2 regions of the Bacillus sp. 2175 genome follow, and region 2 is predicted to be linked to the other one. Evidence: predicted binding sites of a transcription regulator. Region 2 holds the regulator's gene; the other holds the start of a gene.
The links. The regulator Rex, encoded in region 2, represses fermentation and respiration genes when NADH is low (regulators of the CRP and FNR family bind a similar motif). The targets are predictions, from matches to a motif close to TTGTGAAATATTTCACAA.
Positions count from the first base shown of each region.

Region 1: a site for Rex is predicted at 3,302-3,319, ahead of ACXKY9_RS05990 (formate/nitrite transporter family protein). Genes of this name have one in related genera too.

Region 1 covers NZ_CM173819.1:1,103,104-1,110,976, reverse strand. Annotated here, with positions in the region: gene ACXKY9_RS06010 (MaoC family dehydratase) at 1-345, shown strand, start outside; gene ACXKY9_RS06005 (alpha/beta-type small acid-soluble spore protein) at 493-678, shown strand; gene ACXKY9_RS06000 (TrkH family potassium uptake protein) at 793-2,112, shown strand; yybP-ykoY riboswitch at 2,151-2,324, shown strand; gene ACXKY9_RS05995 (TerC family protein) at 2,407-3,201, shown strand; gene ACXKY9_RS05990 (formate/nitrite transporter family protein) at 3,404-4,255, shown strand; gene ACXKY9_RS05985 (cyclic-phosphate processing receiver domain-containing protein) at 4,283-4,594, opposite strand; gene ACXKY9_RS05980 (prepilin peptidase) at 4,609-5,331, opposite strand; gene ACXKY9_RS05975 (LutC/YkgG family protein) at 5,444-6,154, opposite strand; gene ACXKY9_RS05970 (LutB/LldF family L-lactate oxidation iron-sulfur protein) at 6,154-7,575, opposite strand; gene ACXKY9_RS05965 ((Fe-S)-binding protein) at 7,592-7,873, opposite strand, start outside.
Region 2 covers NZ_CM173819.1:248,052-255,924, forward strand. Annotated here, with positions in the region: gene tsaB (tRNA (adenosine(37)-N6)-threonylcarbamoyltransferase complex dimerization subunit type 1 TsaB) at 1-319, shown strand, start outside; gene rimI (ribosomal protein S18-alanine N-acetyltransferase) at 333-776, shown strand; gene tsaD (tRNA (adenosine(37)-N6)-threonylcarbamoyltransferase complex transferase subunit TsaD) at 776-1,792, shown strand; gene ACXKY9_RS01475 (ABC-F family ATP-binding cassette domain-containing protein) at 2,278-4,203, opposite strand; gene ACXKY9_RS01480 (redox-sensing transcriptional repressor Rex) at 4,391-5,020, shown strand; gene ACXKY9_RS01485 (YdiK family protein) at 5,050-5,241, opposite strand; gene ACXKY9_RS01490 (CPBP family intramembrane glutamic endopeptidase) at 5,238-5,987, opposite strand; gene groES (co-chaperone GroES) at 6,379-6,663, shown strand; gene groL (chaperonin GroEL) at 6,702-7,873, shown strand, end outside.

The sequences.
Region 1 (7,873 bases), 860 kb from region 2:
GATGTTATCAATTTTGCAAAATTGACTGGAGATGTGAATCCTATTCACATTTTAGATTCTTTTGCGAAAACGACAATGTTTAAAGAACGTATTGCCCATGGTATGCTCGTTTCGAGTTTTATTTCTACCATCCTTGGAACGAAACTCCCAGGCAAAAATACGATTTATTTATCCCAAAATGTTTCATTCCGTGCCCCTGTCAAAATCGGTGATACACTTCGCGTTGTGGCAGAGGTTATTAAGAAGCGTGACGATAAAAAAATCATTACGTTGCAAACAAATATATATAATCAATCGGATGATATTGTCGTGGAAGGTACAGCGACAATACTAAAAAAAGAGTAGCAAATTTGCTACTCTTTTTTCTATCCAATAACTTCTAATCACACCGATTACTTCCGCGTATGAGCACGCCGGTTCCACATAAAATAACAGTACCAATTCAGATAAGTACTTATCTGGACTGGATTACTCATAAGGATGTGTATCATCATGGCAAAAACAAACAAATTACTAGTTCCAGGTGCTGAACAAGCACTTGATCAATTTAAATATGAAATTGCACAAGAATTCGGCGTAAGCTTAGGGTCTAATACAGCATCTCGTTCTAACGGATCAGTTGGCGGTGAAGTAACAAAACGTCTTGTTTCTTTAGCTCAACAACAATTACGTGGATAATAATATAACATATGGCTTAGAGGCAGATATTCTCTGCCTCTTTCTATTTTTCACATACATAATCGGACTTTTTCACATACTAGTAAGAGCAAACAGAAAGGAACGATATATAACATGAAACGGATTAACATTCGTATGAGTCCTCCCCGCGTTCTTACTTTGTCTTTTATCATGTTATCAATTATAGGTACATGCTTATTAAAGCTTCCAATTGCTACAACAACGTCTATTTCATGGCTCGATGCTTTATTTACAACAGTTTCTGCTTGTACGGTTACAGGACTTGGTGTTGTGGACACTGGAAAAGTATTTACTTTGTTTGGACAATGTATCATTTTAACGCTTATACAAGTTGGCGGGCTTGGTATTATGAGCTTTGCTGTCTTAATTGCGATTATGCTCGGAAGAAAAATCGGTCTTCAAAATCGGATTTTACTGCAACAAGCATTAAATCAAACGAATATAGGCGGCGTCATCCGTCTTGCCAAAGCATTATTTTTATTCTCTTTTACAGTCGAATGTATCGCTACTTTAATTCTTTCTTTTGATTGGGTACCAAAATACGGGGTTACCAAAGGGATCTATTATAGTTTTTTCCATTCAATCTCAGCCTTTAACAATGCTGGTTTTTCTGTGTGGAGCGATAATTTAATGTCCCATTCTCATAGCATTATTGTCAATTTCGTCATTTCCTCTCTCATCATTTTAGGTGGAATTGGTTTTACAGTGATCGTAGACATAAAAAGAAAGAAAAACTTTAAAAACCTTACACTACATTCAAAACTTATGCTCTCTTCTACTCTAATCATCAACATTATTGCTACCCTTTTTATTTTTATATTCGAGTTCCATAACTCCCTTTCTATGAGAGGGTTTACCCCATTTGAAGAAGGAATGGCCTCTTATTTCCAAGCAATTTCAACGCGAACTGCCGGTTTTAATACAGTTGATATTTCTACATTGTCAAAACCTTCCCTGCTATTAATGATGCTACTTATGTTTATTGGTGCTGGTAGTGCTTCAACGGGTGGGGGGATTAAGTTAACAACATTTTTAATCATATTTTTTGGCGTATTTAAATTTTTACAACAACAAGAAGATATTGTCGTATTTAAAAAATCCATTAAAGATACTCTCATTGTCAAATCATTAACCATTACTATTATTTCTATTTCATTTATCTTTTTTGCTATTTTAATTTTGAGTATTACTGAACGAGTTTCTCTATTGATGAGTGCTTTCGAAGTATTTTCAGCATTTGGGACTGTTGGCCTCAGTATGAACTTAACACCCCACTTAACTATAATTGGAAAAGCGATTATTATTTTTATGATGTTTTTTGGGAAAATGGGTCCTTTAACATTGGCATTTTCATTTGCTCGTAAAAAGAACCGAAAAATAAAATATCCGAATGAAGATATTTTAACAGGTTGACAACCGTATAAATTATCCATATAATGAGAATACAATAACATATCTCCAAAGGGGAGTAGCGTCCAAGAATATATCTTGGAAACAAAGTCGTCATTACGTAGAACTTAGTTCTTCCGGCTTTGTTGGCATTTTTATTACATATGTCTAGCAAGACCTTTGCCTATTAACGGCAGAGGTCTTTTTTGCATTCATTTCCAGATTCTCCCAAAGTTAATAGGCAGGAGTATGGGGAAACTAAATAGTGGGGAAATTCTTCACTTATTTAGAAGTTATAGAGATGAGAGGAGAATGTACATGGATGTATCATTATTATTGGAGTATGGTTGGGTATTACTCATCCTAATTGCACTTGAAGGGATTTTGGCGGCTGATAACGCTCTTGTTCTTGCAATTATGGTAAAACATTTACCAGAAGAAAAACGAAAGAAAGCACTATTTTACGGATTAGCGGGGGCATTCGTTTTCCGATTTGGATCGTTATTTATGATTTCGTTCTTAGTCGATGTATGGCAAGTGCAAGCAATCGGTGCCATCTACCTTATGTTTATCGCTGGTAATCACTTATTTAAAACATATGTTAAAAAGAATACAGATGAAGAAACTGAAGAAAAAGAAGCAAAGAAAAAACAAGAGAACTTTTGGTGGACTGTATTTAAAGTTGAGGTTGCTGATATCGCCTTCGCAGTTGATTCAATTTTAGCTGCTGTTGCACTAGCAATGACTTTACCAAAAACAGGACTAGGTACAATTGGTAGTCTTGATACTGGGCAATTCGTTGTTATCTTTGTAGGTGGACTTATCGGATTAATCATTATGCGATTTGCAGCAACTGCTTTCGTACAAATCTTAAAACGTAAACCAGGGCTTGAAACTGCAGCATTCTTAATTGTAGGTTGGGTTGGTGTGAAGCTAGCAGTTTATACATTAGCACATCCTGCATTAAATGTAATTCCACATTCATTCCCAGAATCCACTCCGTGGAAGCTTACATTCTGGATTGTATTAGTCGGAATCGCAGTTGGTGGTTGGTTCTTCTCAAAAGAAGTAGAAGTAAAAGTGGAAAAGAATTTAGACGAAAAAGCGCTGTAATTACAGCGCTTTTTCTTTTTCCTTTCTTCCTCGCAATGTCCAGAAAAAATTCCATTATACTACCTTTTGTAAACGTTTTCTTAATGTATGTATGTCCTTTTTGTGAAACATTGCACAAACTTATTGAAAGTAAGAACAATTCCATGTACTTTATTCATATAAGGAGTATTTATAGAAGATTTACTAAAGGAGCGTATTACTCATGCTAGAACAAGGACTAGATTATGTTGTCAAACTGGCTAAAAGCAAAAAGAAAATACTAGATACAAACCCAATGCAATATTTCATTCGTGCTGCACTTGCTGGTATTTATATCGGTTTTATTATTGTACTATGTTTTAAATTAGGTAACTTTTTTCACATTGCAGATTCACCAGCAACTTATTTAGCCGCTTCTATGTTTTTCGGGATTGCTCTCGTACTTATTATATATGGCGGTGCTGAATTGTTTACTGGGAACACAATGTACTTTACTGTCGCAACTTTAAGAAAAGAAACAACGATTTCTGATACACTTCGTAACTGGGTTGCTTGTTATGCAGGTAACTTAGCCGGCGCATTATTCTTTGCCTTACTATTTTACGCAACTGGAATTTTTGAAGCAATTGATCACGGTCACTTAATGAGTAAAGTCGTTGAAGGAAAGATGAATACACCTACGATGCAGTTATTCTTTAAAGCCATTTTATGTAACTGGCTCGTATGTCTTGCTTGCTTCTTACCTTCTCAGGTTAAAGGTGACACAGCAAAAATAATGGTCATGATGCTACTTGTTTTCACATTCTTCTTATCTGGTTACGAACATAGTATTGCAAACTTATCACTCTTTGCTTTATCTTTAGTTTCACCGCATCCTGAGACAATTTCTTTTTCAGGTGCTATTCATAACTTAATTCCTGTTACAATTGGTAACATTATTGGCGGATCAGTATTTGTCGGTATGGTATACCACTACTTAACAAAGAAAACCCCTGAAGTTCAACAGGAAGAAACTGAAATCGCAACAGCTCAACAAGAAGAGATTATTCCTTTACAAGCCCATATGAAACATTAAAAACTCCAAAGTTTTACTTTGGAGTTTTTAGCTTCCCACGTATTTAATAACAAGGTGAGGAGTAATTTCTCCTTCTTCCTTTCCCTTATCCATTCTCTGTTTCATCTTGTACATACCGATGACATCATTCGTATGAAAGTGAATTTCATTTACATATAACCCCTCTGTACAAAAAGCTTCTACAAAATCCAGTCCATTTTTCGCTCCCCATCCCATATTAAAATCAAGAGAAAGAATATTCACATCATAATCCTGAACCATTTGCAAAGCACATTCTACTGTAGTTGCGGGCACATACCCGAACGGGCAACTTCTTTGATCATCCATATATACGTTCATTTTCGATTCCCTCTCTAATTTGAATATGCGGCCAATACATAACATATTGCCCCGAGACTAATAAAAGGACCAAATGGAATTGGCTTTCGTACTTCTATACGTTTTAATCCGATACCAATCCCGAAAAAACAAAGACTAAAACAAGATGCTAAAAATAAAACGATAAAAACTCCTTTCACTCCTACTATAAATCCAAGTAACGAAAGTAGTTTTATATCTCCTCCGCCAAGCCCTTCTGGATATATCTTTTGCATGCAATATAACAAAATAAATATAACACCACTACCAGCTATACTATCTGTCCAAGTAACTAATTGTACAAAAACACTTTCGAGAATGAGTAAAAAGGCAAACGAAATTAAAATACAATCAGGAATTAACATATATAAGTAATCTGTAACTGAAATAATAAGAAGCAGCGAAAAAAGGGATAAAATAATAATAAGCTCTCGTTCTATTCCAATCATATACACTGTAAGAAGAAATATACCTCCTGTTATACATTCAAATGCTACATACATAATTGGAATTTTCCTCTTACAATTCGTACAACAGCCTCTTTGTATATAAAATGAAATGATGGGGATTAGTTCTTTTGTCCTTAGCACATATTTGCAATAATCACAATGTGAACGCGGGGTAATAATAGAAGCACCTAATGGAACCCTCATCGCAACTAGCATAAAAAAAGAACCAAACACCATCCCTGCTAACAGTGCATATAAATAAGTGAACATCCCTTCCTCTCCTTTCCCAAAAAACATAGCAAAAAAAGGAGAGAACTTCTACTTCATATTATCCTTTATTCTACTAAAAAGCAGGCCATTTCCTGGCCTGCTTTCCCCTCTTTTATACGATGAAATAAACTGCTTTTAATGGTCCATGTACTCCGACAACAAGATTCATCTCGATGTCAGCCGAGTTACTTGGCCCTGTAATAAAGTTAATACAAGATGCCGCTGTCTCCCCATTTTCTACGCGTGAGTTCATATCCTGAACTGCTTGTGTAATACGAGGCACAAGTGTTTCACGTGGAATAATAGCAAAATATACAGTCGGTAAAAAGTGTAAAGAACGCCCTTGACCTTTATGACTTTGTACAACAATTGTACCAGATTCAGCTAATGTATAATCACTAAATGCAATACCAATATTCGCTTTTTCAGCTAAACGCATATTTTCGTCTTTTCTCTCTGGATCCCATACATTTACTTCAACATCTCGTTTTGGAAGTTCTTCTTTAAATAAAGATGTTAAACCATATGCATCAAAACGCGCATCTGCTGATAATAAAATAGGTCCCCCGCCGTTTTCCATGATTACTTTTTGAAGGTCTTCACCTAAACGGTCGTTTGTCGTTTCTACTACAGTTGTATGAATGTTTGTACATTGCTCTTTAAACACTTCTAGTAATTCTTCTTGTGAATAATCTTTTAACGTTTCTATATTCACATTACTTTTCCATACTGGACGCTCTACACCTTCTGTTTTACGCGCGCGCCCAAGTTCTTTTGCAATGTTATCTAGAAAGGCATCACGGTTTTGAATTAATCCTGTCATTATTTATCCCCGCCTTTCTTATGATCTTTATACCAATCACGGAATCGTTCTTTACTTGGAGCTGGGAATTCACGAATATCCGTCCAGTTTTTAAGTGGTCCAACACCTTTTGATACACGATTACCAGATGTAAATGGACTCATTGCCGCTGGTGCCATTTTTGAACCCATTTTATATAAAGCAGCTGAAGAAGCACCCATACTAAACATTTTCATAGCCAGTTTTTCTGCAAGTGGTGCACGACCTTCTTGCTCAACGATGACTTGACGATGTTTTAATAATAAATCATGCAATGGAATTTTTACTGGACAAGCTTCTGTACATGCTCCGCATAAACTAGATGCATAAGGAAGCTCTTTGTAATCATCATATCCACCTAGAAGCGGTGTTAATACCGCACCGATTGGTCCTGAGTAAATCGATCCATATGAATGTCCACCAACGTGACGATATACAGGACATACATTAACACAAGCAGCGCAACGAATACATTGTAATACTGAACGGAATTCAGATCCAAGAATTTGAGAGCGACCATTATCAACAACAACTAAATGAAATTCTTCAGGTCCATCAACTTCCTCTTCTTGAATTGGCCCCGCTACTGTTACATAACTTGTTAATTTTTGACCTACTGCACTACGACATAGTAAACCAACTAAAACATCTAATTCTTCCATTGTCGGAACCATACGTTCCATACCCATTACCGCTATTTGTGTTTTAGGAATTGACATAACAAGATCTGCATTACCTTCATTCGTTACTAAACAAAGAGAGCCAGTATTTGCAACAGCAAAGTTACAACCAGTTACACCAATTTCTGCATCCATAAATTTCTCACGAAGTTGTTTACGAACAAACTTTGTCATTTCATACGGGTCATCAGAATTTTCATAACCTAGCTTTTCTTTAAATACATCGCGAATTTGCGTTCTATTTTTATGAAGTGCAGGTGCAATAATATGTGAAGGTGGATCGTTATCTACTTGCAAGATATACTCTCCTAAGTCACTCTCTAACACTTCACAGCCAATCTCTTCAAGCGCATGGTTCATACTGATTTCTTCTGTTACCATCGACTTTGATTTTACTATCTTTTTTGCCTGCTTCTTTTTTGCAACGTCTTGAATATACTTTGCTGCTTCCTCTTTCGTTTTCGCAAAGTACACGTGTCCGCCTCTTTTTGATACATTTTCACTTAACTGCATTAAGTAATAATCAAGATTTTCTAACGTATGTTGACGAATTTGTTCACCTAGTTCACGCCACTCTTCCCAGTTTCCTAGTTCATCTGCGGCTTTTAAGCGATTCGTATATAAACGCGTTTGTGCAGAAGATACTGCTCCGCGCATAAACGAATCTTGAATTCCATCACCAACGCGATCATTAAATTTTTTCTCACTGATTTTCATAGACATAGCTTATGTTCCCCCTTCATGAGCGACTATTCAGTACCTCAGCAATATGCATTACTTTTACTTCTTTTCCTAAACGCTCAATACGTCCGCCAATGTTTAACAAACACCCACAATCTGCACCGATTAAATAATCTGCACCTGTTTCCATTACACTATCTACTTTTTCGTCTACCATTTGCTCAGAAATTGGAGTCATCTTAACTGAAAACGTTCCCCCAAACCCGCAACAATTTTGCACGTTTGGCAAATCTCTCACAGTTAATCCTTTTACATTTGATAATAAAATTCCTGGTGCTTC
Region 2 (7,873 bases):
ATATACATATGAAGGAGAGCAGTTAACTTCAATAGAAGAAGACCGAATTATTCTTATTGTGGACTGGTTGCAAATGTTAAAAGATAAAGGACAGCCTGTTTTATTTATCGGTAACGATGTTAAATTGCATAAAGAAACAATTATAGAACATTTAGGTGATCAAGCTGTATTCGCTCCATTTACTAAAAATAACCCAAGACCAAGTGAGCTAGCATTCTTAGGATTACAAAAAGAAGAACAAGATGTGCATACGTTTGTTCCAAGCTATCTTCGTTTAGCTGAAGCTGAAACAAAGTGGTTAGAAAGTCAAAACAAGTAGGAGCTTGCAGAAGATGGATATGATATTTAGAAAGATGGAGCTTGATGATATTGCTCAAATTGTAGCTATTGAAGAAGCGTCTTTTTCAACTCCTTGGACTGCAGATGCCTTTCACCGTGAATTAACGATGAATGAACATGCACATTATATTGTGTTAGAAAAAGATGGTCGTGTAGTCGGGTATTGTGGATTGTGGATAATTATTGATGAATCACATATAACAAATATAGCTATTTTGCCAGAATACCGAGGTCAAAAGTTAGGAGATGCCCTATTGAAAGCAGTTATTTCTGAAGCGAAAGAACTAGGGGTAAAAACAATGACACTTGAAGTACGTGTATCAAATGAAGTAGCAAAGCAGTTATACAGAAAATACGGATTTCAAAATGGTGGGATTCGTAAACGATACTATGCAGACAATCAGGAAGATGGTCTCGTAATGTGGGTGAATATATAATGGAAAAAAATACGATTATACTTGGTATTGAAACAAGTTGTGATGAAACAGCAGTAGCAGTTGTTAAAAATGGAACGGAAATTATTGCGAATGTCGTTGCATCACAAATTGAAAGTCATAAACGTTTTGGCGGCGTTGTACCAGAGATTGCATCCCGTCATCATGTAGAAGAAATTACAGTTGTGTTAGAAGAAGCTTTAAAGGAAGCAAACATCACATTTGATGATATTGATGCAATTGCTGTAACAGAAGGTCCTGGTTTAGTAGGAGCACTTCTAATTGGAGTAAATGCAGCGAAGGCAGTAGCGTTTGCACATGATATTCCGTTAGTCGGTGTTCATCATATTGCTGGTCATATTTATGCGAACCGTTTAGTAAAAGAAGTTCAATTCCCGTTATTATCACTTGTTGTATCTGGTGGGCATACGGAACTTGTTTATATGAAAGAACATGGTTCATTCGAAGTAATTGGTGAAACACGAGACGATGCAGCTGGAGAAGCATATGATAAAGTAGCTCGTACGTTATCTATGCCATATCCAGGTGGTCCTCATATTGATCGCCTTGCACATGAAGGAGAACCGACAATTGATTTGCCTCGTGCATGGCTAGAACCGGATTCATATGATTTTAGCTTTAGTGGATTGAAATCAGCAGTTATCAACACTGTGCATAACGCAAAACAACGCGGTATAGAAATTGCGCCAGAAGATTTAGCGGCAAGTTTCCAAGAAAGTGTAATAGATGTACTTGTAACGAAAGCAGCTCGTGCAGCAGAAGCTTATAATGTAAAGCAATTACTTCTTGCTGGTGGAGTAGCTGCTAATAAAGGACTTCGTGCGCGATTAGAAGAGGAATTTGCACAAAAAGAAAACATTGAATTAATTATTCCGCCGCTATCTTTATGCACAGATAATGCAGCGATGATTGCAGCGGCAGGGACAATTGCTTATGAACAAGGTAAGCGTGCAACATTAGCCTTAAATGCAAATCCAGGATTAGATATTGAAGCATAGTTATACACATAATTAACCACAGGTTGTGGATAAAACCCATATTGTCTGTTGATAATGTGGGTTTTATTGTGTATATAAAATGTTGATAACTTTTTTATTAATTGTGGATAATGTGGAAAAGTTATTTTAAGGTTTATTTTATAAAGGTGGATATGTGTATAAACTTGTGGATAAATAGGATGATGTCAGACCTTTGTGTTTGTTCTTTTTCGGGAAATAAAAAGTAAGAAGATATCCCCGAAAAACATTTTGAAACATCCCCCTATTATAGAAGATGCTAATATTGTCAATCTTTGTCGTTAAATCGATATTTCGTGTCGAACTGTTAATATATATAGGGTTACAATAGATATATTTGAAAAATCGTTGGTATATTCTAAGTTACGATTGATATACTCAAAAAATTGTTTCTGTATTAAAAGAAAAAAAGATGTCGCATAGTCAAAAATCCTGACTTATGAGACATCTTTCTTATTTAAATATGCTTATACATGCAGCTCTTCCCATTCTGCCATACAAGTTTCAAGTTGTTCTTGTAGCGTTTGCTTTTTAGTTGTAATTTCACTAGCTTTTTCATAATCTGCATATATTTCTGGTAAGCAAAGTTGATCTTCTAACGTAGCAATTTCTTCTTCTAATTCTAATATACTTTGTTCTAGCTCTTCAATTTTTCTAGTGCGTTGACGCTCTAGTTTTTTACGCTCTTTTTCTTCTAAATAATTTAATTTCTCTTGTGCAACCACCTTTTGAACAGGAATGTCACTTTCTTGCTGTTCAAGTTCTGCACGTTCAATCATTTCATTTTTCTTTTCAACGTAGTAATCGTAATCCCCTAAATATTCCTGTGCACCTTCTGTTGATAACTCAACCACAGTCGTTGTTACACGGTTAATAAAGTAGCGGTCATGTGAGACGAATAGAAGAGTCCCTGGATAATCAATTAAAGCATTCTCCAAAATTTCTTTACTGTTTAAATCAAGGTGGTTCGTAGGTTCATCTAGAATTAATAAATTTGATTTTTGCATCATAAGTTTTGCAAGAGCTAATCGAGCTTTTTGTCCACCACTAAGGGAAGATACTGGTTTCAGTACATCATCTCCTGTGAATAAAAAATTCCCGAGTATAGTACGGATTTCTTTTTCAGGTTGCAGTGGATATTCATCCCATAGTTCATTTAAAACCCGTTTAGAAGATGTTAAGTTTGCTTGTTCTTGATCATAATAACCAACAGATACATTTGATCCGAAAGAAACATCACCATTTAATAGTGGTAACTTATTCACAATAGACTTTAACAATGTGGATTTCCCAATTCCGTTTGGACCAACTAAAGCAACACTATCTCCGCGAGTTAAGCGCATAGTTACATGTTCAATTATAGGGTTCTCATCATAGCCGATGGTTGCATCATTTACTTGTAAAACATCATTTCCACTTTGCTTTTCAATATCGAAGTGGAATGATGCTGACTTAGAATCCCCTAATGGTCTCGTTAATAATTCCATTCTGTCTAGTTGTTTACGACGACTTTGAGCACGTTTCGTTGTAGAAGCGCGAGCTATATTCTTTTGAACGAAGTCCTCAAGTTTTGCGATTTCATCTTGTTGTTTTTCGTAACGTTTCATTTCTTGCTCATATAATGCTGATTTTAAGTCTAAATATTTACTGTAGTTACCAACAAATCGTCTGCTTTCTTTATTCGAAATTTCATATACTTGTGTAACGAGTTTGTCTAAGAAATAACGGTCATGTGAAACGATTAATATTGCGCCAGGATAACCTTGTAAATATTGCTCAAGCCACGTTAATGTTTCGATGTCTAAATGGTTTGTAGGCTCATCCAAAATAAGTAAGTCTGGTTTTGTTAATAATAATTTCCCGAGAGCTAATCTTGTTTTTTGCCCGCCGCTTAAAGTAGAGATCGTCGTCTGGTGCGTTTCAACTGGGAAGCCAAGGCCGCTTAAAATGGAGCGAATATCCGCTTCATATTGATATCCACCTTGATCTTTATAATTGAGTTGCAATTGGTCATAATCAGCTAACAATCTTTCATATGTAGCTTCGTTTGAAAAGTTTTCTTCTTTTCCCATTTCTTGCTCAAGCCTTCGAAGTTTTGTCTCCATTTGCTGTAAGTGGGTAAAGACGGTTAGCATTTCATCCCAAATTGTTAAAGACGTTTCTAGTCCAGTATTTTGAGCTAAATATCCGATTGAGACATCTTTCGGTTTTATAATTTCGCCACCATCATGAGATAATTCACCAGCGATAATTTTTAATAATGTAGATTTGCCTGCTCCATTCCTTCCAACTAATGCGATACGATCTTTTGTTTGTACTTCCAATTTTATGTTTGCAAGAATCGTTTCTGCACCGTATAATTTCGAAAGCGCGTTTACTTGTAATAAAATCAATGTTTTCACCTCAAATAATTTCTTAACTTTGCCATGTTTATATTTCTCAATCATACTAAAAATAGTGTATAGTTTAAAATAAAGAGAGAATACTTCTTCTCTTTATTATACAAGGAATTTAATGAGTGCTAAACTTCTGTATTTGATTAAAGTATATGAATAAAGATAGGAAGAGAGGAGAGGTCATATGGATCAGCAAAAGATTCCACAAGCCACTGCTAAAAGATTGCCTCTATACTATCGATTTATCCAAAACTTATCTCTTTCTGGTAAGCAGCGTGTTTCATCGGCCGAATTGAGTGAGGCAGTAAAAGTAGATTCCGCAACAATACGAAGAGATTTTTCGTATTTTGGAGCGTTAGGGAAAAAGGGATATGGATATAACGTAAATTATCTATTATCATTTTTCCGCGAAACACTTGATCAAGATGATATAACACGTGTAGCACTTATTGGAGTAGGTAATTTAGGGACCGCTTTCTTACATTATAATTTCACGAAAAACAATAATACAAAAATTGAAATGGCATTTGATGTTAGTGAAGAGAAAGTTGGAACAGAAATCGGGGGCATTCCTGTATATCATTTAGATGAATTAGAAGAGAGATTATCAAATGATATACAAGTGGCAATATTAACAGTACCGGCTACAGTAGCACAAGCTGTAGCAGATAGATTAGCTGAAACGAGCGTGCATGGTATTTTGAATTTCACACCAGCGCGATTAAACGTATCAGAGAATATTAGAATTCATCATATTGACTTAGCTGTAGAGTTACAAACATTAGTTTACTTTTTGAAAAACTATCCACAATAAAACGCAGAGGAAGCGACCTCTGCGTTTTATTATTGTTTCTTCTTTGTGAATTTAATTAATATAAGGCGAAGTGCCAAATTAAAATCAATTGTTGCCATAACTGCAAATAGTATTGTCCACATATTCCAGATTGTATCTGTCACGTTCGTAATGGCGAAGCGTGTAAAGATACATCCAAGAAGGAAGTATAGTGCAGCCATGAACAATGGTGAGTTTCTCATACAAAAAATCCTCCGATAAAGCCTTGCATTTTTTCAGCTTCTTTAATCATTTCTTGAATTTGTTCATTGCTCATAAAAATTTGCCCAATAGCGACCAATGTATTCATCGCAACATGAGCTGCAATCGGAACGATAATCCGTTTCGTCTTCACATATAAGAAGGCGAATACGAGCCCCATAGCAGTGTATACCAATAAATGAGTAAAATCAAAATGAATTGCTGCGAATACAAGCGAACTAATGATAGCTGCGATAAAGAAGTTAAACTTCTTATAAAGTGCACCAAATAAAATTTTTCTAAATACGATTTCTTCTAAGATAGGTCCAATTATAGATACAACAATAAGGAACCAAGGGGTCGTTCTTGCAATCTCCATTAGTTTCATTGTATTTTCTGAACCTTGTTTAATTCCTAGCAGCTGCATCTCGATCATACCGGCAACTATTTGTGAAAAGAAAGCTAAGAAGAACCCGATGAAAATCCATCCAATAGTAGCTGGAGCAGAAGAGCGCTTTGGATCTAAATGCCTGTCACGAATATCTGTTCTAAGTAACCAAAGTACGATACATAATGCAACAAAGAAGCTAATAATTGCCCAGTGTCCCGTTATGATTTGTCCTTTTTCCTCAATGGTAAATCCTCTATTATCATAGAGTCCTGTTTTTAGGAGAAGTGGCAATCCAACAACGCCAGATAACTGCATTAAAATGTATGTAACGATAATCCACCAGTATTGTTTCTTCAAATGGTTTAACCATCCTTTCTAACTATAGTGTATGAGATAAGTTAGGATAACATGTAAATATGCTACCTACGATATAAACCTCACTTGAATTATGTTTTTTTCGTAAATCCTTATTTGAAATTATAATAGAAGACAGGAGAAAGTTGTGTGTGTAGCGAAAACAACTTAGGGTGTCCTTTCATATTGTAACATACGAGCAGTGGAAACAACGATTCATATAGTAAAGGCAGTATTCTATATAGAAAGTTTATATAGTGATTTGCGAAAAAATTATGATTTTTTTACTTGCAAAAGAAATTGAGATTATTTATTATTATAAGTGTGTTAGCACTCGGATGACTTGAGTGCTAATAAAAGAAATTTACATAACAAAATGAGGAGGTTATTGTTCATGCTAAAGCCATTAGGTGATCGCGTTGTAATTGAGCTTGTTCAAGCAGAAGAAAAAACAGCAAGTGGTATCGTATTACCAGATACTGCAAAAGAAAAACCACAAGAGGGTAAAGTTGTTGCAGTAGGTACTGGTCGAGTGCTTGAGAATGGTGAGCGTGTTGCTTTAGAGGTAGCAGCAGGTGATCTTATCATCTTCTCAAAATATGCAGGTACTGAAGTGAAATATGAAGGTACAGACTACTTGATTTTACGTGAAAGTGACATTTTAGCAGTTATCGGTTAATTATATAAATCTTAAAAAATCCAAGGGGGTCAATTATTATGGCAAAAGATATTAAATTTAGTGAAGAAGCACGTCGTTCGATGCTTCGCGGTGTCGACACTCTTGCAAATGCAGTAAAAGTAACGCTTGGACCAAAAGGTCGTAACGTTGTTCTTGAGAAAAAATTCGGTTCACCACTTATTACAAATGACGGTGTAACAATCGCAAAAGAAATCGAATTAGAAGATGCATTCGAAAACATGGGTGCGAAACTAGTAGCAGAAGTTGCTAGCAAAACAAATGACGTAGCTGGTGACGGAACAACAACTGCAACTGTATTAGCGCAAGCTATGATTCGTGAAGGTCTTAAAAACGTAACAGCTGGTGCGAACCCAATGGGTCTTCGTAAAGGTATCGAAAAAGCTGTTACTGCTGCAATTGAAGAATTAAAAACGATTTCTAAACCAATCGAAGGTAAATCTTCTATCGCACAAGTAGCTGCTATTTCTGCTGCTGACGAAGAAGTAGGTCAATTAATCGCTGAAGCAATGGAGCGCGTTGGTAACGACGGCGTTATTACTTTAGAAGAATCTAAAGGCTTCACAACAGAATTAGACGTAGTAGAAGGTATGCAATTTGATCGTGGATATGCATCTCCTTACATGATTACTGATTCTGACAAAATGGAAGCAGTTCTTGATAACCCATACATCTTAATCACTGACAAAAAGATTTCTAACATTCAAGAAATCTTACCAGTATTAGAGCAAGTGGTACAACAAGGTAAACCACTTCTTATCATTGCTGAAGATGTAGAAGGCGAAGCGTTAGCTACATTAGTAGTGAACAAACTTCGTGGTACATTCAATGTAGTAGCTGTTAAAGCTCCTGGATTTGGTGACCGTCGTAAAGCAATGCTAGAAGATATCGCGATCTTAACAGGTGGCGAAGTAATCACTGAAGAATTAGGTCGTGACTTAAAATCTGCTACAGTTGAATCTTTAGGACGCGCTGGTAAAGTTGTTGTTACAAAAGAAAACACAACTGTAGTTGAAGGTGTAGGAAGCACAGAACAAATCGAAGCTCGCATCGGTCAAATCCGTGCGCAATTAGAAGAAACAACTTCTGAATTCGATCGTGAAAAATTACAAGAGCGTCTTGCAAAACTTGCAGGTGGCGTAGCGGTAATTAAAGTAGGTGCAGCAACTGAAACTGAGTTGAAAGAACGCAA